DNA from 2 places in the Pseudarthrobacter sp. TRD_SC_9 genome. Region 1 is predicted to be linked to the other one. Evidence: predicted binding sites of a transcription regulator. Region 1 holds the regulator's gene; the other holds the start of a gene.
The links. The regulator Rex, encoded in region 1, represses fermentation and respiration genes when NADH is low (regulators of the CRP and FNR family bind a similar motif). The targets are predictions, from matches to a motif close to CTTGTGAANNNNTTCACAAG.

Region 1 (14,201 bases):
CTGGTGGGCGTGGAATTGCGTCGTCCCGTGCTGACCCAGGCCAGCCGGCAGGCGAACTTCACCAACGAACGCGGCGTGGACGGCACCATCCGCTACCTTCGCAATGTGGGCGGCCTTTGGTTGCTAAGTGAATGCCAGCGCAGCTGGGGGTCCGGCAACGAAGACGGCAACGGCGCCCCGAACCTGCCGGAACTGCTGGAGGCTGCCGCGGCGCTGCCCTCCGGCGGCCCCCAGATCAACGCTGACGATCCCGCCTTCATTGCCCCTGACCGGATGCCGGAGCGCATCCGGGCCGCCGTCCGGGAGTCCGGTGGCGAGCTCTCAAATGACCCTGCAGCCATCACCCGCTGCATCATGGACAGCCTGGCGGCCGGATACGCGCGGACCATCGCCGACGCTGAACGCCTCGCGGATGTTGCCGTCGACGTCGTTCACATTGTGGGTGGCGGATCGCAGAACCGGCTGCTGTGCCAGCTCACGGCGGATGCTACGGGCAAAACAATGATCGCCGGTCCGGTCGAAGCTACGGCCCTCGGCAACGTCCTGATCCAAGCCAGGGCGGCCGGCCAGGTGAGCGGGGGCCTGCGCGAGCTCCGGGGCTTGATCAGGCCTGCTGAACCGGTGACATTACGCCCGGTGTCAGCTGCTGTTCCAGGCATCGCCGCACTGGCAGACTGATCCCAGCCAGCAACACTCCCGCACATTGCCTCAGGAACGGAAGCCATGCCCCTTTTTGACCTGCCCCTGGAGAAGCTTCGCGAATATGAGTCACCGGTGGTGCCGCCGTCGGGCCTCAAGGAATTCTGGGACCGGAGCATAGAAGAAGCCCGTGAGTTTCCGCTGGCGGCAACATTTGAGCCGGTGGAAAACTACCTCGCCGTAATCGATACCTTCGACGTCACGTTTGCCGGCTTCGGCGGCGCCCCGATTAGGGGCTGGCTGCACCTGCCGGCCGGTCGTGACGCAGCAGATGAGCTGCCGGTGGTGGTCCAGTACGTGGGCTATTCCGGCGGCAGGGGACTGGTCAACGAGGACACCAGATGGGCCCAGGCGGGCTACGCGCACTTCATCATGGATACCCGGGGCCAGGGCTGGGGTGGGACGCGCGGTGACACTCCTGATCCGCACGAATCGGCCGGCGACGTCGCCTTCGCGGGCCTGATGACCCGCGGTATCAGCCATCAGGACGATTATTACTACCGCCGGGTGTATGTGGACGCGTTTCGCGCGGTGGAGGCAGCGCAGTCCCACCCCGCCGTCGATTCCTCGCGGGTGGTGCTGCAGGGCGTCAGCCAAGGCGGCGGTATCGTGGTGGCCGCGGCCGGGCTGGTAGCCGGAAGGCTCGACGGCGTGGTGGCAGCTATGCCCGACGTCCCGTTCCTGCAGGACTTCCCGCGTGCCATCGATATCACCCCGCGCGGACCCTACCCCGAGATCGCGGGCTTCCTGGCCCGGCACCGGGAGCGGTATGAGTCCATCCTTGAGGTGCTGAACTATTTCGACGGCGTCAACCTCGCCAGGTGGGCTGCCGTTCCGGCGCTTTACTCGGCTGCGCAGATGGACGATATCTGCCCGCCGTCGACAGTTTTTGCCAGCTTCAACGCATACGGCAGCGACGCGGGGACGCCGGTCAAGGACATTGAGGTGTACCGGTTCAACAACCATGAGGGTGGCCAGGAGCAGCAATGGATCCGCCAGTTGCTGTTTCTACGGAAGATCTTGGGGTAAGTTCTTAGTGCGGGACTGAGAAAACGGTTTCTGAGTCCCGCAGAACTGGGAACCAATGAAGAAACTCAGCAGGCTCAGCGTCTTTGGCTATGGAGCCGGCGACGCTGCAAACAGCATGATCATCAGCACCGGAAATATGTTCCTGCTGGTGTACTACACGGACGTGGCCGGCATCGGCGCAGCAGCGGCAGGAACGCTGCTGCTTGTTGCCCGGGTTTTTAATGCCTTCACCGACATAGCAGCCGGGCGCATCGTAGACCGCGTAAACAGCAAACGGTGGGGTAAGTTCCGTCCGTTCCTGATGTTTGGCTTCGTTCCCCTGGTGCTTAGCGCAGCGGCCTTCCACGTCCCGGACGTGGACCCCGCTATGAAGCTGCTGTACGCCTACTGCACGTACGGACTGGTCTGTGTGTCCTACAGCCTGGTGAACGTCCCGTACGGCTGCCTGGTTGGAGCAATGACGCAGGATGCGAAGGAGCGGGCGCGGCTTGGCGGCGCCCGCACCCTGGGAGGGCTGTCGGTCGGCGCCAGCCTCGGATTCTTCATTGCTCCGCTTTTGGGCGCAGGCCAGGATATGCAGCAGATCTTCACCTGGGTCACCCTGGTGTTCGTCGTCGTGGGTTCCGCGCTCTACTTCTTTACCGGTACCGTCTGCCTCGAGCAGGTTCCCGGCAGCGTCCCCAAGATCACGCTGAGCCAGAGCATCGCGGCGCTTAAGGCAAACTCACCCCTGGTGATCCTGTGCATCAGCTCCGTCCTCTTTGTCACCGGAACCACGGCCACCGGGGCTTCCCAATTTTTCTATCTTCGCGATGTCCTGTCCCGGGTGGACCTGTTTCCCCTTATGGCGGCAGCCCAGGTGGTCATCACGCTGACCCTGGCTGTGCTCATACCCCGGCCGGTGGCCCGATGGGGCAAACGGGCGGTCTACAGCGGCGGCGGCATCCTGGGTGTGCTGGGCGGCCTTCTGGTCTTCTCAGCGCCCGCGGACGTGCCCCTGCTTGGCCTGGCTGGACTGATCCTGGGACTGCTGGCCTCCGCCACCGTCAGCATCCTCACCTGGGCGCTGATTGCGGATACGGTCGAATACGGCGAGTGGAAAACGGGAGTCCGGGTCCAGGGCATTAATTACGCCCTGCTGGCCGCAACGAGGAAACTGGGCATGGGATTCGGCGGCGCCCTGGTGGCCTTCTCACTCGCCTGGGGCGGCTATGTATCCGGCATCAGTGAGCAGTCCGGCACTGCCACCCTCGCCATCCGGGCAGCTGCCGGCCTGCTCCCGGCGGCGCTGGTGTTGGCTTCAGTCGGAATCATGTGCTGGTACCGCCTGACGGACAAGAAGCACGCAGAGCTGGTGGCCAGCCTGTCCCGTGAAACGACGTAGCTGTTTTGCGACGGCGGCGGCTGGCGGTTATGGTGGTGGCTATGACTAACCGTTGGTATGCGTATTTTTCGTTGGCTCTGGAGGAGCCCGCGTCTAACTGACACGCACCCAACTTCCTTCAGAGCCAACAGGGCAGAGATTATTCTCTGCCCTTCGCCATATCTACGGCGGGTTCTGATTAAGGGCCCGCTTCCATCTCCGGAACAGGACCCCTCATGACCCCCGCAGCAACCGCCACAGCCGCCAGTTCGACGTCGAACCTCCGTGTTAGCCACTTCGCCGCCCTTCCCACGCCCCGGGAACTGAGGGCCGAGCTGCCGCTGGACGCCCACGTGACGGACGTCGTCGAGCGCGGCCGTGACGAAGTCCGGGCCATCATGGATGGCGTTGATGACAGGCTGCTGGTGATCGTTGGCCCCTGCTCCATCCATGATCCGCAGGCGGGGCTCGATTACGCGCGTCGGCTGGCAGTCCAGGCGCAGCTTCACGGTTCCGAGCTGTTGATTGTTATGCGGACCTACTTCGAGAAGCCGCGCACCACGGTGGGTTGGAAGGGCCTGATCAACGATCCGAATCTGGACGGCACCCACGACATGGTGACCGGGTTGCGTACCGCGCGGAGGTTCCTGCAGGACGTCGCCGCGCTCGGGCTGCCCACCGCCACCGAATTCCTGGAGCCCATCAGTCCGCAATACATGGCGGACCTGGTTTCCTGGGGCGCCATTGGTGCCCGGACCACCGAAAGTCAGATCCACCGCCAGCTGGCCTCCGGCTTGTCCATGCCCATCGGCTTCAAAAACGGGACCGACGGCGACCTCCAGGTTGCGATCGACGCCTGCGGTGCCGCTTCGGCCCCGCAGGCCTTCCTCGGCATTGACGATGAAGGCCGCGCCGCGCATGTGGCAACAGCGGGCAATCCGGACACGCACGTGATCCTGCGTGGCGGACGCAAGGGGCCCAATTACTCAGCTGCCGACGTCGAGGCTGCTTCTGAGCGGCTGGAAGGCAAGCAGCTCAACCCGCGGCTGATCGTTGATGCCAGCCACGCCAACAGCGGCAAGAGCCACCACCGCCAGGCCGAGGTTGCGCTGGAACTCGGTGCCCGGCTGGAGGACGGCGGCCCCGCCGCGGACGCAATCGGCGGCGTGATGCTGGAAAGCTTCCTGGTGGGAGGCGCGCAGAATCTTGACGTGGCGGAGCATGCGGCAGGCCGTACGGAACTGGTGTACGGCCAGAGTGTGACGGACGCCTGCATGGAATGGGACGTCACCGTTTCCGTGCTTGAGCAGCTGGCGGCATCGGCGCGGAAAAGGCGTGGCGCCCGGAGCGCTCAACTTGCTGGATGAAGAGCCGGATGGACTTTCACATTGGCACCCTGAACCTCTAGAGTATCTAGCACATGGTTGTTCGAAGGCCCGGTGACGACGCGCCGTAAAGGCGGTTGCCGAACAGCACCGGGAGCAAAGGAATATGGGATGTCCGCAGATCAGAACTTCTCCAACGTGAAGTTCCTGACCGTGGCCGAGGTGGCCGAGGTTATGCGCGTTTCCAAGATGACCGTGTACCGTCTGGTCCACTCAGGAGAGATGCCGGCCGTGCGCTTTGGCCGCTCCTTCCGGGTTCCTGAGAACGCTGTTGAGCAATACCTCAAGGGCGCCGTGGTGGAAGGCCAGTCGGACACTGCCTGACCCCTGTTGCTGTGGCCCTGCCGTCGCCCCTGACGGCGGCGGTCAGTAGGTGCCCCTGATAGGCGGTACCCTGTTAAGGAACGTTTTACGTCATTGTAAGAATCTGTCCGTTGTTTCAGTTCGTAGCATTGTCCACGAACATTTCCATCAGACAGGTACTACATCTAGTTTGTGAGGAACTTTCGTGGGTTCAGTTATTAAGAAGCGTCGCAAGCGTATGGCCAAGAAGAAGCACCGCAAGCTGCTTCGCAAGACCCGTCACCAGCGCCGCAACAAGAAGTAGATCATCTACTTCACTGCGTGAATGCCCGTTGCCGTCAGGCAGCGGGCATTTTTGCGTCCAGGCCCCGGTTCGGAACCAGCCCGCACTATCCCGGCGGACCCAAGACCCTGCCACTCAGTGGCTGAAAGGTCAGCGGCTGCGGAGGCGGGCGAAGCCCTTCCACAGGCCATAAACTGCGCCACCTACCGTGGCGGCCTTGAGGCCCAGGGTTGCTGCGCGACGGCCCGAGCGGAAGTCGTACACGGGCCAGTTGTGCTCGCGGGCGTGCTTGCGGAGCCGGGCGTCGGGGTTGATCGCCACAGGATGTCCCACCAGGGTGAGCAGCGGAATGTCGTTATAGGAGTCGCTGTAGGCCCAGCAGCGTTTCAGGTTCAGGCCTTCAGAGTCTGCCATGGCTTCTACGGCAGCCGCCTTGGCAGAACCGTGCAGGATGTCACCCACCAGGCGGCCGGTGTAGGCGCCTTCTTCCACTTCTCCCACCGTGCCCAGTGCGCCTGTCAGCCCCAAGCGGGTGGAAATGACGGTGGCTACTTCAATGGGTGTGGCCGTGACCAGCCAGACCCTCCGCCCGACGCGCAGGTGTTGCTCGGCCAGAGCCTTGGTTCCAGGCCAGATCCTCGAGGCGATCATCTCGTCGTAGACTTCCTCGCCGAGGGCCTTGATATCCGACACAGTAATGCCTGCCGCCAGGATCAGGGCTGAGTCGCGGACGGCATGGACATCACTGAGGTTCTCGCCGCGCATCACAAACTTGAACTGCTTCCAGGCGAAACCGCTGGCCTGGCGCAAGGTGAAGGCTTTCCGCTGGTACATCTTGCGGGCCACGTGGAACAGGCTGGCGCCCTTCATCAGTGTGTTGTCCACGTCGAAGAAGGCTGCCTCGCCAAGAGGGGACGGAGGGGTCGGGCGCGTGGCTACGGCGACATACTTCTCCTCGGGCATGCCTTGAGTCTAGCCAATGGGTCCGGACGCAGCTGCCGGGCCACCAGCTTCGCTGCCGGTAGCACCTTCCCGATGCAGCCCGCCGGTGCCTGCAGGACTACCTTTAAGTCATGGCAAAACCGGAAGTGGTACTACTGACAAAATCAGACTGCCACCTGTGCACACGGGCGCGTGCCGCCGTCGAACGCGTCACCTCCGGGCTGGGACTGGAATGGTCGGAACAACTGGTGGACCAGCACCCTGAACTGGGCCAGAGGTACGCCGAAGAGATCCCCGTGCTGCTGGTGGACGGTGTACAGCGGGATTTCTGGACCATTGACGAAAGCCGCCTGGACCGGCTGCTGCGGCGGATCCTGGCGGCGTAATGAAACGGGCTCAGGTGTGGGCGCCCGCTTTGTTGGCTCAGGCGTCCTGGCCCTAGAGTGTAGACACAACGCGACTCGACGGAGCAGACAGTGACCTCCTTGGAATCAACACCCTCTGCCATCCAGGGCGATGGCGGGACTGCGAAGCAGATTCCACCGGCAGCGGTGGCCCGCTTGACGCTCTACCTGCGCGCCCTGAATTCGCTGCTGGCCGAGGGCATCGAGACTGTTTCTTCGGACTCCCTGGCGGAGGCGTCAGGGGTGAGTTCGTCAACGCTGCGCAAGGACCTCTCGCACGTTGGTTCCTACGGCACGCGGGGCGTGGGTTATGAGGTCCAGTACCTCAGCAGGCACATCGCGGCGGCCCTTGGCCTGACCCACGACTGGAAAGTCGCAATTGTGGGCGCCGGTAACCTTGGTAAAGCCCTGGCGCGGTACGGCGGCTTCGAGTCCCGGGGGTTCGACGTCGTGGCGATTTTCGACGCCGACCAGATGGTGGTGGGAAACGAGGTCGGCTGGCTGCGGGTCAGTGATGTCCAGGACCTGGAAACGGTCCTGGAACGAACCGGCGCGAACATGGTGGTCCTTGCCTTGCCGGCCACGGTTGCCCAGGCCGTCTGTAACCGGGTAGTGGCCGCAGGAGTCACCAGCATCCTGAGCTTTGCCCCCATAGTGCTCCAGGTGCCCGAGGGCGTGAATCTGCGCAAGGTGGACATGGCCACCGAGCTCCAGATCCTCGCCTACCACGCACAACGGACGCAGACCCCGGGCCGAACAGCCTAAGCTGTGGCCCGCGGGCTGCGTCCGCGGAGAGTGTGCTGCGCCTGAAGACCTGCGCTAGCGGCTGTACGGGTTACCGAAGGGCTGCTGCTTCTGGAAGTAGGGCGCATTGGCCGGCAGGTAGAGCAGCACAATGGCCGCGATGCCCAGAAGGATCACAATGAGCTGCAGGACGCCGTATAGCGGACCGAACTGGAACAGGCTGAAAAGGCCAAAAACAGAAATGGCGGCAAAAACAGTTCCAAGGATCCGCGCCCAGTTCTTTCCCTTCCGCACCGGGAAGGCCACCAGGGCATAGAGACCCAGGGACAGCAGAGCGGCGATGATTCCTCCAACCATCACAGCACCCTGCATGCCCTCGGCCATTCCGGGGGGAACTTCCTCACCCTGCGATTGGATCTGTGACTCCATCGACTCCAAGAAGTAATCGCCGCCGGTGAAGGCCATGATGAGCGAGCTAACGGCGGACAGGATTCCTGCCGCGAGAATCATTTTGAAAGAGAGGTCCACCTGCGGCGGAACGGCGCGGTCTCCGGCTGGCTGAGACTGCTCCGACGGATAACCATACGGGGCAGGGGGCTGGCCATAGGGAGCCTGCTGGCCGTAGCCGGGCTGCTGCTGGCCGTACTGGGGAGCCTGCCCATACTGCGGCGGTACCTGCTCACCGTACTGGGGAGCGTTCTGGCCGTATTGCGGCTGCGGGGGTGACTGCTGACCATATTGAGGTGCGTTCTGGCCGTAGCCCGGCTGCTGCGGGGCGTTTTCCGGATCGTTGCCTTGAGGCGGCTGGACGGGAGGAGTGGTCATGAGCGTTCCTTCGCGAATCTGGATGAAACATCGGAGCCGGGAACAACGCAAGCCGTGCCCCCAGCATGGCTGATTCCACCGTACCTCCCACCGGCAGACTGGTGGGTCATTAAAGGCAATAAATTGTGCACTGGCCTGCAAAAACGCCTACGCTCCGGGTTGCCCGGGGCGTAGGCGTGTTCAGCAGGTGGTCAGTTGGTTGCGGGCGTGCGCTGTTCGAACCACGGCCGGGAGTTGGGCAGCCACATCAAAACGGTTGCCACGATACCGAGGATGGAGCCGAACCAGCCTCCTCCTCCGTCGATGCCGGACTGAACCAGGGATATAACCAAGGTGACTGCCACAATGACGGTCAGGGCCATGCGGGCCCAGGACTTGCCTTCCTTCATTTTCATCGCCAGGACAACCTGGGCAGCAGAAAGTACAAGCATGAGAAGGACCAGGAGCACAGCCACCACACCGAAGGCGGGCAGTGCGGCTATTGCTACCAAGGCAAAGAAGAACCCCACAACACCCAGGAGGACGCCCAGGATGCCCGTGATGACCCAGATCCAGTAGGAGACCTTGAGCTCCGTGGGCATTCCGGCGACGCTGAAAATACCAGAGAAGCCACCCTTGGGCATGACCTGGTCGAAGCTGCGTGGTGCGTCGGAGGGCATCTGGAACTGGTGGCTCTGCGGCGGGCCGGGCTGCTGGTAACCCTGGGCCGGCGGAGGCTGGTACCCGGCCGGGGGAGTGGTGGGGCTCTGGCCGGCAGGTGTCCCGGTTGAATCGGGTTGCGGTATGTCGCTCTGGTTGCTCATGGGTTCACTGTAGGCGTGGCCGGCCGTGTTATCTACGAATTGGCGTGGAAGTCGTGATGAAAACAAAGCAAACCGCCCGCCGTCGAACATTAGTGTCCGAGGGCGGGCGGTTGTCGCGTGTCAGCGAGGCGGTGGGACTAAGCCGCGGGAGCGATGAAGGCCAGTTCCAGGTTGATGCCGACCTTGTCGCTGACCAGCAGGCCGCCGGTTTCGAGGACGGCGTTCCAGGTCAGACCGAAGTCCTTGCGGCTAATGGTGGTCTGCGCGGTGACACCTGCGCGGGTGTTGCCGAACGGGTCCACGGCCACTCCGTTGAACTCGGTTTCCAGCGTGACGGGGCGGGTGATGCCCTTGATGGTGAGGTCGCCGTTCAGCTCAAAGCCGTCGCCGTTGTCTACGAGTTCTTTGGAGACGAAGGAGATTTCCGGGAACTTCTCCACGTCGAAGAAGTCCTCGCCGCGGACGTGGCCGTCGCGGTTGGCGTCGCCGGAGTCGAAGCTGGCGGTCTTGATGGTGGCGTTGATTGCAGAGTCGGTGACATTCGGGGCGAGTTCCAGAGTGGCTTCTGCGTCCTTGAACTGGCCGCGGACCTTGCTGATGCCAGCGTGCCGGACGGTGAAGCCGATCTCGCTGTGGGAGTTGTCGAGGGTCCAGGTGCCGGTGGTGATATCGGTGGGAAGTGCCATGATGGTGCTCCTTCAATTAGTTACGGGCTCAGGGGGAGAGCGTCTGATCGTTGGTTGAAGCCTCATCTGTTGAAGTATCAACTAACTGCTGCATCCAGTATAAACATGCATTTGCATGTTTTGTTCCCTGATTCACGAACTTTTTTGAAACTTTTTTGGAACACCTGCGGAACTACCCGGCCCGGCCGGAAGTTCTACTTCCGGTAGAAGATTTCGAATCGCCCCAGATCTTTGAGAAACTGGTAGACATGCCCCAATCCACGGTTCATCTGCTCCGCCATGGAGAGGTCCACAATCCCCAGGGGATTCTCTATGGCAGGCTTCCAGAATTTCACCTTTCCGAACTGGGCCAGCGAATGGCCCAGACTGCCGCCGCTTACTTTGCGGAGCGTGCTGCGCAAGGCGCCAATATCGTTTACCTCGCCGCGTCGCCTTTGACCCGCGCGCAGGAAACGGCACTTCCCACCGCGCAGGCGTTGAACCTGGAGATCGCCACCGAGGATCGCATCATCGAGGCCGAAAACCGCTTCGAAGGGCTCAAGGTCACCAGGGCGGAGCTCCGCAGGCTCCGGCACTGGCAGCACTTCGTCAACCCGCTCCGGCCGTCCTGGGGCGAACCCTACAAAGCACAGGCCCTGCGCGTCATGGCGGCCGTCCACGATGCGCGGCTCCATGCCAGAGAACTGGCCGGTACCGACTTTGAGCAGCGTGGCGCCGAGGCCATCCTGGTCAGCCACCAGCTCCCCATCTGGGCCACCCGGTTGAGCGCGGAAGGCCGGCGGCTTTGGCACGATCCCCGCAAGCGCGAATGTACCCTGACATCCGTCACCTCCCTGGTGTTCGACGCCGACGGGACCCTTCTGCGCGTTGAATACCACGAGCCTGCTGCCGCACTCCTTCCCGGTGCGTCCACCACTCCGGGAGCCTGAGCATGGCTGCCAGGAACCGCCCAATGAACTCCGCGATGGCCTCTCGCCGAACCGTACTTGTGGCCGGCGGCGCCGCGCTGGCCGGGCTTACCCTGGGCCTGTCCGGCTGCGCCCAGGAGGACGCCCTGGCCCGGCAGGCCAAGGCCGGGGACAACAAGAACTATGTGGCAGGTGACGGCTCCGTGACCGAATTCACCGCAGCCGACCGGGCTGCCGCCGTCGAAATCAACGGCACGCTGTTCAACGGCACCACCATTACCCCCGCAGATCTCCAGGGCAAGGTGACGGTGCTGAATTTCTGGTTTGCCGCCTGCGCCCCCTGCCGGGTGGAGGCTCCCCAGCTGGAGGCACTGCACCAGGAATTCAAGGACCAGGACGTCCGCTTCCTGGGCGTGAACCTCCGTGACGAAAAAGCCACGGCAGAAGCCTTCGAAAAGTCATTCAATGTGACCTATCCCAGTTTTGACGACAAAAACGGCTCGGTACTGCTGGCCGTTTCCGGCATGGTTCCCCCAGGCGCCGTTCCCACCACCCTGGTCCTGGACAAGCAGGGCAGGGTGGCGTCGCGTGTGCTCGGCGAGATCCAGACCGGCACGCTCAAGGCCCTCATCACCTCCGCCGTGGCAGAGTAGCGGGCGCATTTCCATGAACAGCCCCTTCGCCGAGACGATCTTGAGCGGCTCGCTGCTGCTGGCCATTCCCGTCGCCCTGTTGGCAGGGCTGGTGTCCTTCCTCTCGCCCTGCGTCTTGCCGCTGGTACCGGGATACCTCGGGTACGTCACCGGGTTGACGGGCGTGGACCTGCAGCGGCAGAAGAAGGGCCGGATGCTGGCCGGCATCGGCCTGTTCGTGCTGGGATTCTCCCTTATATTTGTGCTGCTGGGCGGAGCCTTCGGCCAGCTGGGCACCCTGATCTCCGGCCCGCAGAACGCGTGGATCACCCAGGTGCTGGGCCTTTTGGTGATCCTGCTGGGCGTGGTGTTCATGGGCGGCTTCGGCTGGTTCCAGCGCGACGCCAAGATTCACGCCAAGCCTCCCGCCGGGCTGTGGGGTGCGCCGCTGCTGGGCATCACCTTCGGGCTGGGCTGGGCCCCGTGCATTGGCCCCACCTATTCCGCCGTCCAGCTGTTGAGCCTGTCCGGCGGCTCCTCCGCGGCCAAGGGCGCGTTCCTGGCGTTTATCTACAGCCTGGGCCTGGGAATCCCGTTCCTGCTGATCGCACTGGCCGTGCGCCGCGGCGTGGGCGTCATGTCCTTCTTCCGCAAGCACCGCCTGGCCATTCAGCGCACTGGCGGCGCCATCCTGGTAATCCTGGGCCTGCTGATGGCCAGTGGCGTGTGGGGCGCCTGGGTCACCGAATTGCAGTACTGGTTCATAACCGACGTGAAATTGCCAATCTGATGAGCGAGCGTGTGAAAACTAATAAACGGACCGTAGCGGACGCCAAGGCCGAGGCGGCGTTACCGGCTCTGGGCCCCTGGGGCATGGTGCGCTGGGCCTGGACGCAGCTGACCAGCATGCGTACTGCATTGTTCCTGCTGCTGCTGCTGGCCGTGGCTGCCGTGCCCGGATCCCTCGTTCCGCAGCGGGCAGCCAATGCCTTTACCGTCAGCCAACACATCAAGAACAACGGCGACTTCGGCAGGGTGCTGGACGCCCTCCAGTTGTACGACGTCTACTCCTCGGTGTGGTTTTCCGCTATCTACATCCTGCTCTTTACCTCGCTGATCGGCTGCGTCATTCCGCGCGCCATCGCCCATTACAAGGCAATGCGCTCCCAGCCGCCGCGCACTCCCGCCAGATTCTCGCGACTTCCCGAATACGGCACCCTGGTGCTGAAGTCCGACGCCGGGATCCCGCCGTCGGAGGCCATCTCCGATGCCGCCGGGCTGCTGCGCAAACGCGGCTACCGGGTGGATGTGCGGGACGCCGACGGCGGCAGCCCGTCCCTGGGTGCTGAACGCGGCTTCCTCCGCGAAGTCGGCAACCTGGTGTTCCACACCTCGCTGATCGGTGTGCTGGTCTCCGTGGCCGCCGGCGGATTGTTCGGCTACAGCGGGCAGCGGATCCTGGTGGAAGGGGACACCTTCGTTAACACGCTGGTGGGTTATGACCAGTTCACTCCCGGCACCAACTTCCAGACCAGCGATCTCCAGCCCTACTCCATGCAGCTGAATTCCTTCGACATCAAGTTTGACCGCGAATCCGTGGGCAAGATCGGCCAGCCGATCGACTTCACCGCCAAAGTGACCACCAAGGAATCCCCCGAAGCACCCGCCTCGGAGCAGGTCCTGAAGTCCAATCAACCCGTCTCCCTGGGTGGCACCAGCATCTACCTGATAGGCAACGGGTACGCCCCGGTGGTGACAGTCCGGGACGGTGAGGGCAATGTTGCCATGCAGGGTCCCGTGGTAGCCCAGGTGCAGCCAGGTGCCGACAACTACTACTCTTCCGTGGTGATTAAGGTTCCGGATGCCAAGCCGGACCAGCTCGGGTTTGTAGGATTTTTCCTGCCCACGGCCTTTGTCGGCAACGACGGCATCTCCTTCAGCGGGGACCCGGAACTCTTCAACCCGCAGCTGACGCTGAACTCGTTCTACGGCGACCTCGGGTTGGACGACGGCGCTCCGCAAAACGTCTTCGCGCTGGACGTCGCAGACCTGACGCCGCTGAACGCCCGCGACCTTGACACCGGCGGCATCACCCTCGCTCCCGGCATGAGCTACGACCTTCCGGACGGCAAGGGCAGCATCAGTTTCGACGGCGTCAAGCGCTACATCGGCGTGGACATCCACCACAACCCAGGCCAGGGATTCGCGCTGATTTTTGCCCTGCTGGCCGTGGCCGGCCTGGTGGTCTCGCTGTACGTGAACCGCCGCCGCGTCTGGGTCCGCGCCGACACCGGGCCTGACGGCTCTACCACGGTGGAGTACGGCCTCCTGGCGCGTGGCGAAGACCACCGGCTGGCCGCCGAAGCCACCGCCATCGGGGAACTGCTCGCCGGGCAATGGCAGGTTGACCCCGCCACCCAGCAAAATCCCAGCAGTTCCGGGGATAATAGCCCCGACCCTGTTTCCACCCCTGCAGGCTCCACCACACCAACAGGCTCCCCCAAGCCGACGAAGGACCAGTAATGCCGTTTTCCCTCAACGAAACCGCAGGCGCCTACAGCGAACTGTTCATGCTGTTCGCCGCCGCCACCTACACGGTGGCGTTCGTCGCCTTCGCCTGGGACCTCGCCAAAAGCAGCAAAGCACTCCGCCTGATCGATGAGAAGGCCGCCGAAGCTGCCGCCGCCGAAGCTGCCGCCGCCCCGGCGTCCTCGAAACAGCCCGTGGGTGCCCGCGTCGGAAATTCTGCCGGGTCTGTCACTGACAGGACCGACGGGCACCTTGCCGGGCCGGTGGACCGGGCAGAACGGCCGACGTCGAAGGCGGGTTCGCCGTCCACCTCCAGAGCCCGGATGGCCGACGGCGACATGCGCTACGCCGCCGAGCGCCGCGTTCCCGCCCGCGTGGCTGTTGCGCTGACCGTACTGGGCGTTCTGATCCACGGTGCCGGCGTGGTGGCCCGCGCCATCGGGGCCGGCCGGGTGCCGTGGGGCAACATGTACGAGTTCCTGACCACCGGCGCCTTTATGGCGGTAGCTGTGTTCCTGCTGGTGCTGATCAAGCGCGACCTCCGCTTCCTGGGCACGTTCGTCCTTGGCCTGGCCGTGATCATGCAGGTTGCCGCGGCGGTGTCCTTCTGGACTCCCGTGGGTCACCTGGTGCCGGCCCTGCAAAGCTACTGGCTGATCATCCACG
Region 2 (14,201 bases), 820 kb from region 1:
TGTTCCAGCTGGGCCGGCTTCAATACCATCTGGTGCCCAACCAAGGCCATGGCGGCTGGGTTTTGGACATCCATATCCCGGAACTGACCGGACGGGAGGCCGGACTGACACCGGGCGCAGTGGATGCCAGCCTGGCCCTTGCCCGGACTTTCTTCGCTGCCCATTTTCCGGACAAGCCGGTCAGCGCGGCGACGTGCTCGTCGTGGATGCTTGATCCCTACCTCAGCCGGGTGCTCCCCCACGGCAATATTGCCGCGTTTGCCCGGCGCTTCGTCGTGGGGCATTGCACTGATGCTCCCGAAGATGCGGTCTACTTCACCTTCCGGAAGCGCGGTCTGCAGGACCTTGACCGTCTTCCACGGGAAACGTCGCTCCAGCGGGCGGTCCTGGAAAGAATTGACGACGGCGGCACCTGGCAATTGGGCCATGGCCACCTGCAACTGCCGGACATCGGAAGCCTCCAGGACGCCTAGTCGGCCCGGATGGTTCGTTGGTCCGGGCAGGAATCCAGGACGCGTTTCATCGCGTCCTTCTCGGCCTGGGTTATCCACAGACGGTAGGCCACTTTGACCGAAACCTGCCGGGCGACGTAGTGGCAGCGGATGGATTTGTTCTTGGGCAGCCAGGTGGCGGTATCGCCCGCCCCCTTCTGTTGATTAGCGTCGCCGTCCGCTGCGATCAGGTTCAGGGGGTCGTTGGCCAGGCTTTGGCGCTGCGCAGGCGTCAGCCCCTGGGCTCCCTTTTGCCAGGCATCCGCCAGCGCCACCACGTGGTCGATCTGGACTTCCCGGCTGGTTTGGGCTCCACGCTGGAAGACCACCACTTTGCCGGTATACGGTTCGGCCAGGGTTCCGGCCGCCACGGCACATTGAGAGTTTTTGGAGAATTCGATCCCGCTGAGGTCGCGCCGGAGGATGTCGTTGCGTGTGTCGCATCCGTTGCGGTCAACGTCGGACCAGGCCTGGCCGAACTGCTCGCGGGAGTACTGGTCCTTCGGCGCCCGTCCTTTGACTTCCAGAAAGTCCAGGGCCTCCGCGGCCCTGACGTCCGGGACAACGTGGACAGCAATGACGGGCTTCATCCACTCGGCATCGTAGACCCGGACTTCACTGGGCCCGGCGACGGAGGGTTCGGCCAGGGCGAACTGTCCTTCGGCAAAGAACCAGCCGGTGCCAAGAATCACCCCTGTGCCCGCAACAGCGAGCACCAGCCACGCCTGGCGGGATCGCCTCCGGGTACGCCGGTAGGCCTGCCAGTTGAGGCTCATGTCGGCAGGCCTGTCAGTGGTAAGGCGGTGGCCTCCGCGGGTTGGTTCGTTACAGGGGTTAAATCATGCACCCACAGAGCTTAGGGCACACCGCAGACGGTCTCGCCAATATCCACAATGTGGAGGAGCAGAGGACGCCAGATTTCCCTACTGTTCCCGCATGACCCTGCGCAAATCCTCCTCAGCCAGCTTGAACAGGTCTTCAAGCTGGCTGACCCGCTCGGCTGTAACGTCACCGGCAGCATGGCCTGCCTTGGCGTTGCTCAGCAGCTTTGTTGCCTGTTTGAGGTTTGCCTTTGCCACGTCCAGGGCGTGTTCCAGGGCGGTGTCGTGCTCCACGGCTGATTCAGTGTCCATGCCACCAGTGTGAGCCCGAATCCCGGCTGATTCCAGAGGAGCAGCCGGGATTCTCTGATACTTCTGCTGCCGTGCTACGCGGTGGCGATTGCCTCGAGCGCCGCAGCCGGTTCCTTAGCAGGGAACGAGGGCGGGTTCACGCCCGCCATCTCTTCCATCACCCGGACAACCTGGCAGCTGTAGCCAAATTCATTGTCGTACCAGACGTAAAGAATAACGTTCTTGCCGTTGGAAATCGTCGCCAGACCATCGACGATGCCGGCACGGCGTGAACCAACGAAATCAGTGGACACAACCTCGGGGGAATCGATGTAGTCGATCTGCTTGCGCAGATCCGAATGCAGGGACATCTGGCGCAGGTAGTCGTTCACTTCATCCTTGGTGGTGCCGTTTTCCAGGCTCAGGTTAAGGATGGCCAGCGAAACGTCCGGCGTGGGAACGCGGATGGAGCTGCCGGAAAGCTTGCCCTGGAGTTCGGGGAGCGCCTTCGCGACGGCGGTGGCCGCACCGGTCTCGGTGATGACCATGTTCAACGCGGCCGAACGCCCGCGGCGGTCGCCCTTGTGGAAGTTGTCGATCAGGTTCTGGTCGTTGGTGAAAGAGTGCACCGTTTCCACGTGGCCATGGATTACACCAAATTTGTCGTTGATCGCTTTCAGCACCGGTGTGATGGCGTTCGTGGTGCAGGACGCTGCGGACACGATCTGGTCCGTGTCTTCGATGCTGCCGTGGTTGATGCCGTGCACGATGTTCTTCAGGGCGCCCTTGCCGGGCGCAGTCAGCAGGACCCGGGCCACGCCCTTGCTCTGCAGGTGCTGGGACAGACCCTCGGCATCACGCCACCGGCCGGTGTTGTCCACCACCAGGGCATCCCTGATCCCGTAGACGGTGTAGTCAATGGTGGCCGGGTTGTCCGAGTAGATGACCTGGACCTGTACACCGTTGGCAGTGATGGTGTTGGCTTCCTCGTCAATGCGGATGGTGCCTTCGAAGGAACCGTGCACCGAGTCGCGGCGCAGCAGGCTGGCGCGCTTGGAGAGGTCCTTGTCGGAGCCCCGGCGGACCACGATGGCGCGGAGGCGCAGGCCGTGGCCGCCACCGGCCTTTTCGATCAGGAGGCGGGCCAGCAGGCGGCCGATGCGGCCAAAGCCGTAGAGTACGACGTCGGTGCTGGTGCGGTCGTCTGCGCCGCGCTTACCCACAACGTCGGCCAGTTCGGCGCGAAGGAACTCTTCCAGGGTGGCGCCGTTGCCCTCGGCCTTGAACTTCTGGTTCAGGCGGGCGATGTCGATGGCTGCCGCACCCAGGTCCAGTCCGGCGAGGGTGTCCAGCAGCGGGGCGGTCTCCTCCAGGCGCAGTTCGTCCTTGCTCATCCGGCGGGCGAAACGGTGTGCCTTGAGGATGTTCATGGTGGACTTGTTAATCAAGCTTCGTCCGTGAATGCTGGTGACCACGTTGTTTTCGCGGTACAACCGGCCAATCACGGGAATCATGGCCTCGGCAAGAGCCTCCCGGCCCATCCACGTATCAAGACAAGAGTCTGAAGTCTGGCTCACTCAACTACCTTCCTCGGTTCAACCGCCCACGTCCCTGTGTGCGGAAGTCCGCCGCCGGAGGTTATCCGATGGCGCAGCTCCGGGGCTTCGGTCCAGCCCTGGTATCTGGATCAGCGCAAAGAAAAACCGCCGGCTGTGAACGCATATCCGGCGGAGGAACTTCTACGTCCGGTACCCATTCTAGAGTCCGGGGCATGCGCTCAACGCCCTCAAGGCCGTGAAGTCACTCACATGACCGGGCGCATTACGTGTGTATGGAAGGTGGATGGGTTGACCGATACGCCGGGTTCTGTCCTCCCCTGCCGTTGCCGTCAGGGGGTGGCGGCCATCCATCTACGAACGCCGTTGCCGACGTCCTCCAGCGGCCTACCCGGGCACTCGGGCGAGCAGCCCTCAATCATGCCCTGTCTGGCCTTGCTCCGGGTGGGGTTTACCTAGCCTCCCCGGTCACCCGGGGAGCTGGTGGTCTCTTACACCACCGTTTCACCCTTACCTGCCTCCCCGTCAAGGACGGGACAGCAGGCGGTCTGTTCTCTGTGGCACTGTCCTGCGGGTTACCCCGAGTGGGCGTTACCCACCACCCTGCTCTATGGAGCCCGGACGTTCCTCGAGCCACTTGCGTGACGCGCGGCCGCCTGGTCAACCCATCCGTCCACCAGTCTACCGGGCAGGCCCGGCAGTTCCTTCCCGGTAGGATCTACGGGTGCTGATTCTCCTCCCCCCGTCCGAAGGCAAAACCCCGGCAGTCAAAGGCACAGCCGTGGACTGGTCCGAGTTGAGTTTCCCTGAACTTAACAATTCCAGGGCACAGGTGCTGGAAACGCTCGGGACGGTCAGTGCGCACCAGGATGCCCTCGCGCTACTGGGCGTCGGCGCATCACTCAGTGGCGACGTCGAACGTAATACCCGGCTTCACGCCGAACCTGCCGCACCCGCGCACAGCATTTATTCGGGCGTGCTGTACGACGCCCTGGGTTACCGGACCCTTACCTCCACCCAACGGCGCAAAGCCGACCGCGACGTCTTGATTGTGTCAGCGCTGTGGGGTGCCATCCGTTTTGGCGACAGCGTGCCCGCCTACCGGCTGTCCATGGGGACCGCGCTGCCCGGCGTTGGGCGGCTCGCCTCATTCTGGAAGCCGCAGCTTGCGGCGGCACTGGCCGAACACACCGAGGGACATCTCCTGGTGGACTGCCGCTCCAGCACTTATGCCGCTGCCTGGGCCCCGCCTGCAGGGCGGACTGTGGCCGTGAACGTCTTCACCGAGGTTAATGGCGTCCGGAAAGTGGTGAGCCACTTCGCCAAGCACACCCGGGGCGAGCTGGCCCGGCATCTGCTGAGCCGGCGCGGCAAACCGGCCGCAACGCCGTCGGAACTACTGAAGGCCACCCGGGAGAAATGGGCAGCGGAGCTGGTTGCCGGTTCGGCAGGGAAGGCCCATGCGCTGAACATCATCCTCCCCACCGGGTCTTAGCGGGGTCAGGCCCACTCAGATGAGCGCACCAGGATGCAGCCTGAGTCGGGGCAGAAGACGATGGCGTCCTCTGCAGCGGACTTGATCTCCGCGAGGTCGCCCGGGCTCAGCTGCATCCCGGAGCCCTCGGACTTGCCGTGGAACAGGCGTGCCGCGCCTACCCCGCGCTTGGCCAGCGTCTTCTCGTAAATGGCCAGCATTCCGGCATCCAGTCCTGCGGCAAATTCGGCGCGCTGGCCGCGGACCACGGTAGCTTCTGCTTCAACCTCGGCCAATGCCTCGTCCAGTTCGGCCCGGATTCCCGCGAAGGAGCCCTGAATGCCGTCAACGATCTCCTGTTGCTGGGCCTGTGTGGCACGCAGTGTGTCCAGGCGCTCCAAGACCTCCAGCTCAACGTCTTCGAGGTCCGAGCGGCGCTTGTTCAGGGAGACAATGTCCTTCTGCAGGGCGACGAGGTCCTTCGAGAGTCCCGTGCCGCTGTTCAGCCGTGCTTCGTCGCGCTCAATGCGTGAGGCAACCTGTTCGACGTCGGCCTCCGCCTTCTTGAGCTCGGCCTCGGCATCGTGGACGGCCACCTTCGCCGCTCCGAGCTGGCCGTTGGCCACGGACAGCGCCGCCTGCAAGTCGATGATGCGCGGATCTGATTCCAGGACGCGGCGGCGGCTGGCAAGCGAAGTCAATTTGGCATCCAACGCCTGCAATTCAAGCAACTTCAACTGTTCCGCCGGTGCTGCCTTGGCCACTATTTACCTCCATAAGTTTACGCCGGCACCCGCCGGCGCGCCTCGCGGCGCTGTATAGACTCTAGCGCCTGGCCTGCTCCCCCGGTTCGCTTCGCTCACCCGGGGCCCTCGAACACCAGGCTTAGCCCGGAGTGAGTATGAAGTCCCAAGGGTCACTGTTGGTTCCGCTCACCTGGATCTCGACATCGTGGCCCTGGTCGGAGAGCACGTTGCCCAGTGCCGCGGCAGCGGCCGGAAGCCACAGCCATTCGCTGGCAAAGTGTGAGACGTCGATCAGGTAGGGCCGGCCGTCGACGGCGGATTCCCGGGCTTCCGAAGCTGGATGGTGCCGAAGATCAGCGGTCACGTAGACATCCGCCCCGCTGGCCCGTACCTCCTCGAACAGGGAATCCCCCGCGCCACCGCAGACAGCCACGCGACGCACCACCCCGGATCGGTCACCTGCCACCCGGACTCCCCCGGCAACGGAAGGCAGGATGCCGAAGACACGCGCGGCAAAGTCGCCCAGCGTTACTGCTTCGGACAACTCGCCCACCCGGCCTATACCTTCCTCCGGCAATCCCTGGGCGGATGGAGTGAGGGGGTGTGCGTCCTGGATCCCCAATGCATCGGCCAGGACATCGGAAACACCTCCGATGGCGGAATCACCATTGGTGTGAACGGTCAGCAGCGCTGTTCCGGACTCGATCAGGCGATGCACGGCCTCGCCCTTGGCGGTGGTGGCCGCAACGGAGGTGACCCCGCGGAGCAGCAAAGGATGGTGGGTGAGCAGCAGTTCCGCACCCCATTCGACGGCTTCCTCGATGACTTCCAGCGTGGGATCAACGGCCAACATGATCCGGTTGACCTTCCGTGCCGGACGGCCGGCAACCAGGCCCACTTCATCCCAGCTCTCGGCCAGGGACTCCGGCCAGAGCTCCTCAACGGCGAGGAGCACTTCAGCGAGCGTAGGCGCCTCGGACGAGGTCCCGCCGTCGCCTCCCCCACCGTCATTGCCGGCGACCTCGGCGCCATCGGGAGAGTCAGGTTCTACAGCTTCCATCCCACCGTTTTACCCTATGCGCACGGCCCGCCGCGAACCTTGCGGCGACTTTGAACCGTGCGCGATCGCCTAGGCTGGAAGCCAGCGGGAATTCTCCGGCGCCGTCAAGCATTGAAGAGGGCATGAAAACTTTTGTTCTTGGCGGAGGCTGCTTCTGGTGCCTCGATGCGGTCTACCAGCGAACCCGCGGCGTGAAGTCGGTGGTGTCCGGCTACACCGGTGGCCATGACCCGAATCCTGATTACTACTCCGTGTGCGACGGAACGACCGGCCACGCTGAGGTTGTCGCCGTCACCTTCGACGAATCGGTGATCCCGGAGGAAGTGATCCTGGACATGTTCTTCGCCCTCCACGATCCCACCACGCTCAACCGGCAGGGCTACGACGTTGGCACCCAGTACCGTTCGGTGATGTTCTATGAGACCACCGAACAGAAGATCCTCTTTGAGGAAGCCATCGAACGCAACCAGTCGCTGTGGCGTGATCCGATTGTCACTGAGTTGGTCAGGCTGCCGCGCTTCCATGTGGCTGAGGAAATCCACCAGAACTACTACGCCAAGTATCCGGAACAGGGATACTGCCAGGTCATCATCAACCCCAAGCTGGCGAAGGCAAGGAAATATTACTCTGCATGGCTTAATGCTTAGCAACGCCGTCACGTGGCTGGTTAGGCTGACCCCAGTATTCACTCCTTAGAGATAGGCGTTTGCACATGGCACGGATCTACGACGATGTAACGCAGCTGATCGGCGGTACCCCGCTGGTCCGCCTCAACCGGATCGCTGAAGGCCTTGACGCCACAGTGGCCGTCAAACTGGAGTTCTACAACCCTGCCAACAGCGTTAAGGACCGCATCGGCGTAGCCATCATTGATGCCGCGGAGAAGTCCGGCGCACTTAAGCCGGGTGGAACCATCGTGGAAGGCACCTCGGGCAACACGGGCATCGCCCTGGCCATGGTGGGCGCGGCCCGCGGTTACAAGGTCATCCTGACCATGCCGGAGACCATGTCCACCGAGCGCCGCGTTATGCTCCGCGCCTACGGTGCTGAGATCGTCCTGACCCCCGGTTCCGAGGGCATGCGCGGTGCTGTGGAGAAGGCCCAGGAGATCGTCGCCAACACGGAGAACTCCGTCTGGGCCCAGCAGTTCGCCAACGAGGCCAACCCGGCCATCCACCGGGCCACCACGGCCGAGGAAATCTGGGCTGACACCGACGGCGAGGTGGACATCTTCGTCTCCGGCGTAGGCACCGGCGGTACCATCACCGGCGTCGGCCAGTTCCTGAAGGAGCGCAAGCCCGGCGTGCAGATTGTGGCCGTGGAGCCCAAGGACTCCCCCATCCTCAACGGTGGCAGCCCCGGACCCCACAAGATCCAGGGCATTGGCGCCAACTTTATCCCGGAACTTTTGGACACCAATGTCTACGACGAAGTTCTGGATGCCACCCTCGAAGACTCCGTCGCGGTTGCCCGCGAACTGGGCGTCAAGGAAGGCATCCTGGGCGGTATTTCCTCCGGAGCAATCGTCTGGGGCGCCCTGGAGTTGGCCAAGCGGCCGGAAAACGCCGGCAAGCTGATTGTTGCAGTTGTCTGTGACTTCGGTGAGCGTTACATCTCCACAGTCCTTTACGACGACATCCGCGGCTAACCAGCCCGCAAGGTCCCCTCCGGCAGAAAGAACCCCTTGGGCTTTTTTGCACGACTAAAAGAAGACCTTGAAGCCGCCCGGTCACATGACCCGGCGGCTCGAGGTTCTTTCGAGAACATTTTTGCGTACTCCGGCTTGCATGCCATCTGGATCCACCGGCTGACGCATCTGCTCTGGCAGAATCCTGCCCTTCGTTTCCCGGCACGGCTGATATCGCAGTTTGGCCGGTTCCTGACCGGCATCGAGATCCATCCCGGCGCCACGATCGGGCGCCGGTTCTTCATCGACCACGGCATGGGTGTAGTGATCGGTGAAACAGCTGAAATCGGCGAGGACGTCATGATGTACCACGGCGTCACGCTCGGTGGACGCTCACTGGCGAGGGTCAAGCGGCATCCCACCATCGGAGACCGCGTCACCATTGGAGCCGGGGCGAAAATCCTGGGGCCTATTACCATCGGCAGCGACAGCGCCGTAGGCGCCAACGCCGTGGTTGTGAAAGACGCTCCGCCGGCGTCCATCCTGACTGGCGTTCCTGCCACCTGGCGGCACCGCGATGCCCGCAGCGAGACCAAGCCTGCGGTGGATCCGGCAGAGTACTACGTCATCTAGGCATCAGAGAATCCCTGCAACATTAAAGAATCCCTGTAAACAGAAGTGGCCGGCAGCCCCAAGGGTTGCCGGCCATTTCTATTTTCACCGGCTTGGTGCCGGCAGAGGTGGAATCAGTGTGTGTCCACAGCTTCGATCTCGGACTTGTCCTCGCCCCACAGGGTGTGGAACGTGCCCTCGACGTCGACCCGGCCGTAGGTGTGGGCGCCGAAAAGGTCGCGCTGGCCCTGGATTACGGCAGCGGGCAGTCGCTTACGGCGCAGGCCGTCGTAGTAAGCCAGTGAGGACGAGAAGACCGGAACCGGGATGCCCAGCTGGACGGCGGTGGAGACCACGCGGCGCCAGGCGGGCAGGACCTCGGCGATCGCCTTGGTGAACGCCGGGGCGAACAGCAGGTTGGCCGGCTTGTCCTCGGCAGCGTAGGCCTTGGTGATTTCCTTGAGCAGCTCGGCGCGGATGATGCAGCCGCCGCGCCACAGCGAGGCGATTTCATCCAGCTTGAGGTCCCAGCCGTATTCCTTGGCAGCGGAAGTCAGCATGTCCAGGCCCTGGGCGTAGGAGACCAGCTTGGAGGCGTACAGCGCCTGCCGGACGTCTTCGACGAAGGTGTCCGGGATTTCGACGGGGATTTCTTCGCCGGCCAGCAGTTCCTGCGCCAGCTTGCGCTGCTCCGTCTGTGAGGACAGTGCGCGGGCGAACACGGATTCGGCAATGCCTGACGTCGGCGAGCCGAGTTCCAGCGCGGAGATAACGGTCCAGCGGCCTGTGCCCTTCTGGCCGGCAGCATCGACGACGACGTCTACGAACGGCTTTCCGGAGCGGGCGTCGACGTGACCGAGGACTTCGGCGGAGATTTCGATCAGGAAGGAGGCCAGATCGCCCTTGTTCCACTCGGCGAAAATCTTGGACTGCTCTGCAGGTTCGATCCCGGCACCGGAACGCAGCAGGTCGAAGGCTTCACCAATGACCTGCATATCGGCGTATTCGATGCCGTTGTGCACCATCTTGACGAAGTGGCCGGCGCCGTCAGTGCCGATCCAGGCGCAGCAGGGCTGGCCGTCGACGTGGGCCGCAATCTTCTCCAGCAGCGGGCCCAGGGCGTCGTAGGACTCCTTGGAGCCGCCCGGCATGATGGAGGGCCCGTTAAGGGCGCCTTCTTCGCCACCGGAAACACCGATGCCCACGAAGTGCAGGTCCTTCTTGGCCAGCGCGGCTTCCCGGCGGCGGGTGTCCTCGTAGTGGGAGTTGCCGGCGTCGATGATGATGTCGCCCGCTTCCAGGAGGGGCTCAAGCTGTTCGATAACGGAGTCAACCGGCTTGCCGGCCTTGACCATGATCAGGACGCGGCGGGGCTTCTCCAGGGAGTCCACCAGTTCCTGGAGGGTTTCGGTGCGGATGAAGTCGCCTTCAGTTCCGTACTTTTCCAGCAGGACGTCGGTCTTTTCGACCGAGCGGTTGTGCAAGGCAACGGTAAAGCCGTTCCGAGCCAGGTTGCGGGCCAGGTTGGCGCCCATTACCGCGAGGCCGGTGACACCGATGTGTGCAGACATCAAAACTCCAATTCAGGTCTGTGAGGCGGGTACGTGGTGTGAATACGTGGTGTGCTCGTAATAAAGCATATATATTCAGTGGACCCCGGAAAACCGCTGCCCATCTTTTGGAATGCTGGCTGTCCTCCCAGTCTAGGATGCGGACCAATAACGGGGCCTGCCGCGCATTAGGCTTGTCTCATGTCAACCAGCCTGCACCACCGTGCCATTGAGAACCTGGGCACCCGCATCATCAATGGGGAACTGTCCGCCGGCCACGTGATGCTGGCAGAACAGCTCGAAGAGGAACTGCAGGTTTCCCGGTCTGTCATCAGGGAGGCCGTCCGGGTGTTGCAGTCCCTGGGCCTGGTGGAGACCATCAAGCGCGTCGGCATCCGGGTGCTTCCGGTCAGCAGCTGGAACCCTTTTGACCAGCAGGTCATCCGCTGGCGGCTCGCCAGTGAAGGCCGCGGCGCACAGTTGCGCTCATTGGCCGAGTTGCGTTCCGCCGTCGAACCAGCCGCCGCGGAACTGGCCGCTCTCAACGCACCGGCTGCCCTCCGAAGTGAGCTGGTGGACGTCGCCCACGCAATGCGCGACGCCGGCCACGCCGGTGACGTGCCCCGGTTCCTGGAGCTGGATATCGCCTTCCACTCACTACTGCTCTCCGGTTCGGGGAACGAAATGTTCGCCAACCTGATGGGCCAGGTGGCGGAGACTCTGACCGGCCGCACCATGCATGGCCTCATGCCGGACCATCCGCACGAGGCCGCCCTGCAGTGGCATGTGGACCTGGCCGAGGCCGTCAGCGCCGCAGACGCTGCTGCGGCCCGGGACGCCTCGGCCAGGATCATGGGCCGCACCATGTCCCGGATGTCCGACACCTGGGTTGATCAGCCCAGAATCTTCATTCCCGTGCGGCCCAGCGGCCGGTGAACTACTGGTTCCGTGGGGATGAGAACTTAGCCATCGATTGGATTTTTTGTTTGCGGATTGTTCACTGTATATTCATTTCAAGCCTTCCACCGCGGCATCCCCCAATAGTCGCGGTGGAAGGCCCTCCACTTTAACCGGGCGTCCCTGTCCCCCGGTCAGGCAGCGGCTGCCGGCATTGCCCGCACCTGCCAGCCGCCGCCCTGACCGTCCCGAACCAGTTCCATGGTGACCAACTCGGAACCGCTGGTCCGGCCCAGCCGCGCCTGCACTTGAAGGATTTCAATATCAACCCGGCCGGCTCCCCGCGGCATTCGCCGCTCGGACTCCCACCAGTTGACCCGCTCGTACCACCGGACCGGCTCGGCGCCGACAAGCCATTCATTCCCGTCTCGCACGACCGCCAGAGGTGAACCGTCAGGGGAAGTTTTGAGTACCACGTGTTCCATGCCGCCACGGTAAGGGAAGGCACTGACAATGCCTTGGACACTCGTGATGCTGCAGCATGCGTCGCCTGCACGAAGGAAAGTGCTTATGCAGTCATTGCTTTCGGTCTCAGCAGGTAGTGGATGCAGGGCCGCCCTGAATCCTTGAAGACCCCCCGCCCGGTCGCCTGCCAGCCCGCGGTCTCGTAGATCCTGCGCGCCGCCAGGTTCTCCTCAAGGACGCCGAGCGTAATTTCAGTGAATCCCTGCGCCATGAGGGTGTCGGTGATATTGGCGAGCAGGGAGCGCCCCAGCCCCTGGGATTGGCAAGCAGGATCCACCGCGAGCAAAGCCAGGTGCGCTCTGCCGGCTATTTCCTGCGGCGTCTTCTCAACGGCCGCTACGAATCCGATGGTCCTGGTTCCCTTCTCCGCGATGGAAAGTATGCTTCCCGGTACCGTGAGCTTGGCAAGTGCTCTCCGTTTCATCTCAGGATCGCTAGGTGTGCCGTCACGGAGCGATACCGCCCGCATCCAAAGCTCGGCGCACTGCAGGAAGTCTGCGTCTTTTCCCGCCCGTAAGGACCACGACGGCACATGATCGCCTTCATCCGGCTTCTCCATTGATTCCGCCTCCCGCCGTTGAACGTACCCGCGCTCCCGCCGGCAACGAGGACAACCCGGGAGCAGCCCAAGGACCAGGCGAAGAAACGAAACAGCCCCCGACACGCTTTTACGCGCTCGGGGGCTGTTTTCTGTGGTGGGTCCTACCGGGATCGAACCGATGACATCCACGGTGTAAACGTGGCGCTCTACCAGCTGAGCTAAAGACCCAATCTGCCGGTCTGAACGGCTTGCCGCGTCAACCAACGAACAGCAACTCTACCCGACATCCCGGAGCAAAAGCCAATCGACGCAGCTCAAGGCGCCGGCAATTCCCGTGCAAGCCAGGCCAGGGACTCGGACACGCCCGCTGCAAGCGTCATGGTGGCCAGGGCATCACCCCGGGTGGCACCCCTGTTGATGATCACGACGGGCTTGCCGTGTTTGGCCGCATGCCTGACAAAGCGGAGTCCGCTCATCACTGTCAAAGACGATCCCGCCACCAGCAGAGCACCGCCCTCATCGACCATCGCGTAACACTGTTCCACACGGTCTTTCGGCACGTTCTCGCCGAAAAAGACGAAGTCGGGCTTGAGCGTTCCACCACAGGCAGGACACATCGCAACGACAAAGCTACTGATCAGCGATTCGTCTTCCACGGTGGCGTCGGCATCCGGTGCGGCCTCGACAAGCCCTGCATCCAGGGCTGCCTGCAGGAAGTCCGGATTCAGCTCTTCAAGGACCTCGGCAAGCATCTGACGCGAGTACCTGCGCTGGCAAGCAAGGCAAACCACCTGGTCGAAGCGGCCATGCAGGTCCACCACATTGACGCTGCCTGCGTCCTCATGGAGGCGGTCCACATTCTGGGTGATGAGCCCGGTCAGGAGCCCGCGTTCCTCCATCGTGGCCACAGCCCGGTGTCCTTCGTTGGGATCTGCATGGCGCAAGTGGGACCAGCCAATGTGGTTCCTGGCCCAATACCGCTGCCGGTTAGCCGGATCGCCTACGAACTGCTGGTACGTCATAGGCGAGCGCGGCGCTGAGTCAGGGCCCCGGTAATCAGGGATGCCGGAATCCGTACTAAGCCCGGCACCCGTCAGGAGAGTAAAGCGCTTGCCAGCCAGCAGGTGGCGGATCGCGATCAGGCCCGGCAGCACAGCAGCATCAACAGAGGCGGGCGCCTTCGCCGGCAGACGGGCAAAACCCGTCAGTCCGGTTCCTGCTCCCGGCGCCGCCATGAGGTCAGCCCCGCGCCGATCCGACGGACACCGGGGCGGATTGGCCCGCCGCCGCCGTCGCTAATCTTTCCAGCGCCCGCCGGTACTCCTCCGGATCCCGCGCACGGCCCCGGGGATTGAGCACGACATGACGGATGATGCCGCCTGCATCAATGATGAACGTGCCCCGTCCCGCCATCCCGCTGACCGGATCAAAGACACCGTAAAGGGATGCCACCCCGCCGTGCGGCCAAAAGTCGGCCAGGAGGTCGAAGTCGTAGCCTTCCTTGTCCGCGTAGGCCCGGAGGGTGAACTTGCTGTCTACTGAAATGGCGAGCACAGTGGCATTCGCCGCTGTGAAATCCGGGAGGTTGTCCCGGATCTCACGCAGTTCACCCGTGCAGATGCCTGAGAAGGCAAAGGGATAAAACACAATGACGACGTTCTGTCCCCGCAACGACGAAAGCCTGATGGGCTCACCGTGCTGGTTGGAAAGCTCAAAGTCCGGGGCAACAGACCCGGCCTGCGGTACGGAAGAGTCCGCAGTGCTCACTTGTTCTTCCTGGTCACCAACCGCGTCGCGCTCCAGTCCTTGGAGACGCCAACAGAAGAGGTGAGGTGCAGACCTGCGGTAGGTGCTGCGTCCTGGATGTCCGACGGCGAGACGTAACCCTCACGCCCCTGCTTCGGGGTGAGGACCCAGACGATGCCGCCTTCGGTCAGCGTGGTCAACGAATCAACGAGGTTGTCCACGAGGTCGCCGTCGCCATCCCGCCACCAGAAGATGACTGCGTCA

Region 2: the regulator Rex is predicted to act here: its motif matches at 3,395-3,414, upstream of ACWA13_RS10550 (glyceraldehyde-3-phosphate dehydrogenase).

Annotation. Positions count from the first base shown of each region.
Region 1 covers NZ_CM143956.1:3,070,692-3,084,892, reverse strand. Annotated here, with positions in the region: gene ACWA13_RS14415 (rhamnulokinase) at 1-678, shown strand, start outside; gene ACWA13_RS14410 (acetylxylan esterase) at 724-1,728, shown strand; gene ACWA13_RS14405 (glycoside-pentoside-hexuronide (GPH):cation symporter) at 1,784-3,112, shown strand; gene ACWA13_RS14400 (3-deoxy-7-phosphoheptulonate synthase) at 3,328-4,458, shown strand; gene ACWA13_RS14395 (helix-turn-helix domain-containing protein) at 4,588-4,800, shown strand; gene ACWA13_RS14390 (30S ribosomal protein bS22) at 4,985-5,083, shown strand; gene ACWA13_RS14385 (HAD family hydrolase) at 5,213-6,025, opposite strand; gene ACWA13_RS14380 (glutaredoxin family protein) at 6,136-6,390, shown strand; gene ACWA13_RS14375 (redox-sensing transcriptional repressor Rex) at 6,481-7,173, shown strand; gene ACWA13_RS14370 (hypothetical protein) at 7,228-7,977, opposite strand; gene ACWA13_RS14365 (hypothetical protein) at 8,169-8,780, opposite strand; gene ACWA13_RS14360 (YceI family protein) at 8,918-9,466, opposite strand; gene ACWA13_RS14355 (histidine phosphatase family protein) at 9,715-10,395, shown strand; gene ACWA13_RS14350 (TlpA family protein disulfide reductase) at 10,419-11,027, shown strand; gene ACWA13_RS14345 (cytochrome c biogenesis CcdA family protein) at 11,041-11,796, shown strand; gene resB (cytochrome c biogenesis protein ResB) at 11,796-13,529, shown strand; gene ccsB (c-type cytochrome biogenesis protein CcsB) at 13,529-14,201, shown strand, end outside.
Region 2 covers NZ_CM143956.1:2,249,999-2,264,199, forward strand. Annotated here, with positions in the region: gene ACWA13_RS10535 (acyltransferase domain-containing protein) at 1-473, shown strand, start outside; gene ACWA13_RS10540 (HNH endonuclease family protein) at 470-1,267, opposite strand; gene ACWA13_RS10545 (hypothetical protein) at 1,415-1,624, opposite strand; gene ACWA13_RS10550 (glyceraldehyde-3-phosphate dehydrogenase) at 1,699-3,180, opposite strand; RNA gene rnpB (RNase P RNA component class A) at 3,443-3,827, opposite strand; gene ACWA13_RS10560 (YaaA family protein) at 3,884-4,654, shown strand; gene ACWA13_RS10565 (zinc ribbon domain-containing protein) at 4,660-5,397, opposite strand; gene ACWA13_RS10570 (Nif3-like dinuclear metal center hexameric protein) at 5,519-6,439, opposite strand; gene msrA (peptide-methionine (S)-S-oxide reductase MsrA) at 6,562-7,086, shown strand; gene cysK (cysteine synthase A) at 7,152-8,087, shown strand; gene epsC (serine O-acetyltransferase EpsC) at 8,124-8,699, shown strand; gene gndA (NADP-dependent phosphogluconate dehydrogenase) at 8,813-10,249, opposite strand; gene ACWA13_RS10595 (FadR/GntR family transcriptional regulator) at 10,430-11,164, shown strand; gene ACWA13_RS10600 (hypothetical protein) at 11,320-11,610, opposite strand; gene ACWA13_RS10605 (N-acetyltransferase family protein) at 11,694-12,209, opposite strand; tRNA gene ACWA13_RS10610 (tRNA-Val) at 12,344-12,419, opposite strand; gene ACWA13_RS10615 (NAD-dependent protein deacetylase) at 12,506-13,426, opposite strand; gene ACWA13_RS10620 (peroxiredoxin) at 13,431-13,958, opposite strand; gene ACWA13_RS10625 (DUF3052 domain-containing protein) at 13,955-14,201, opposite strand, start outside.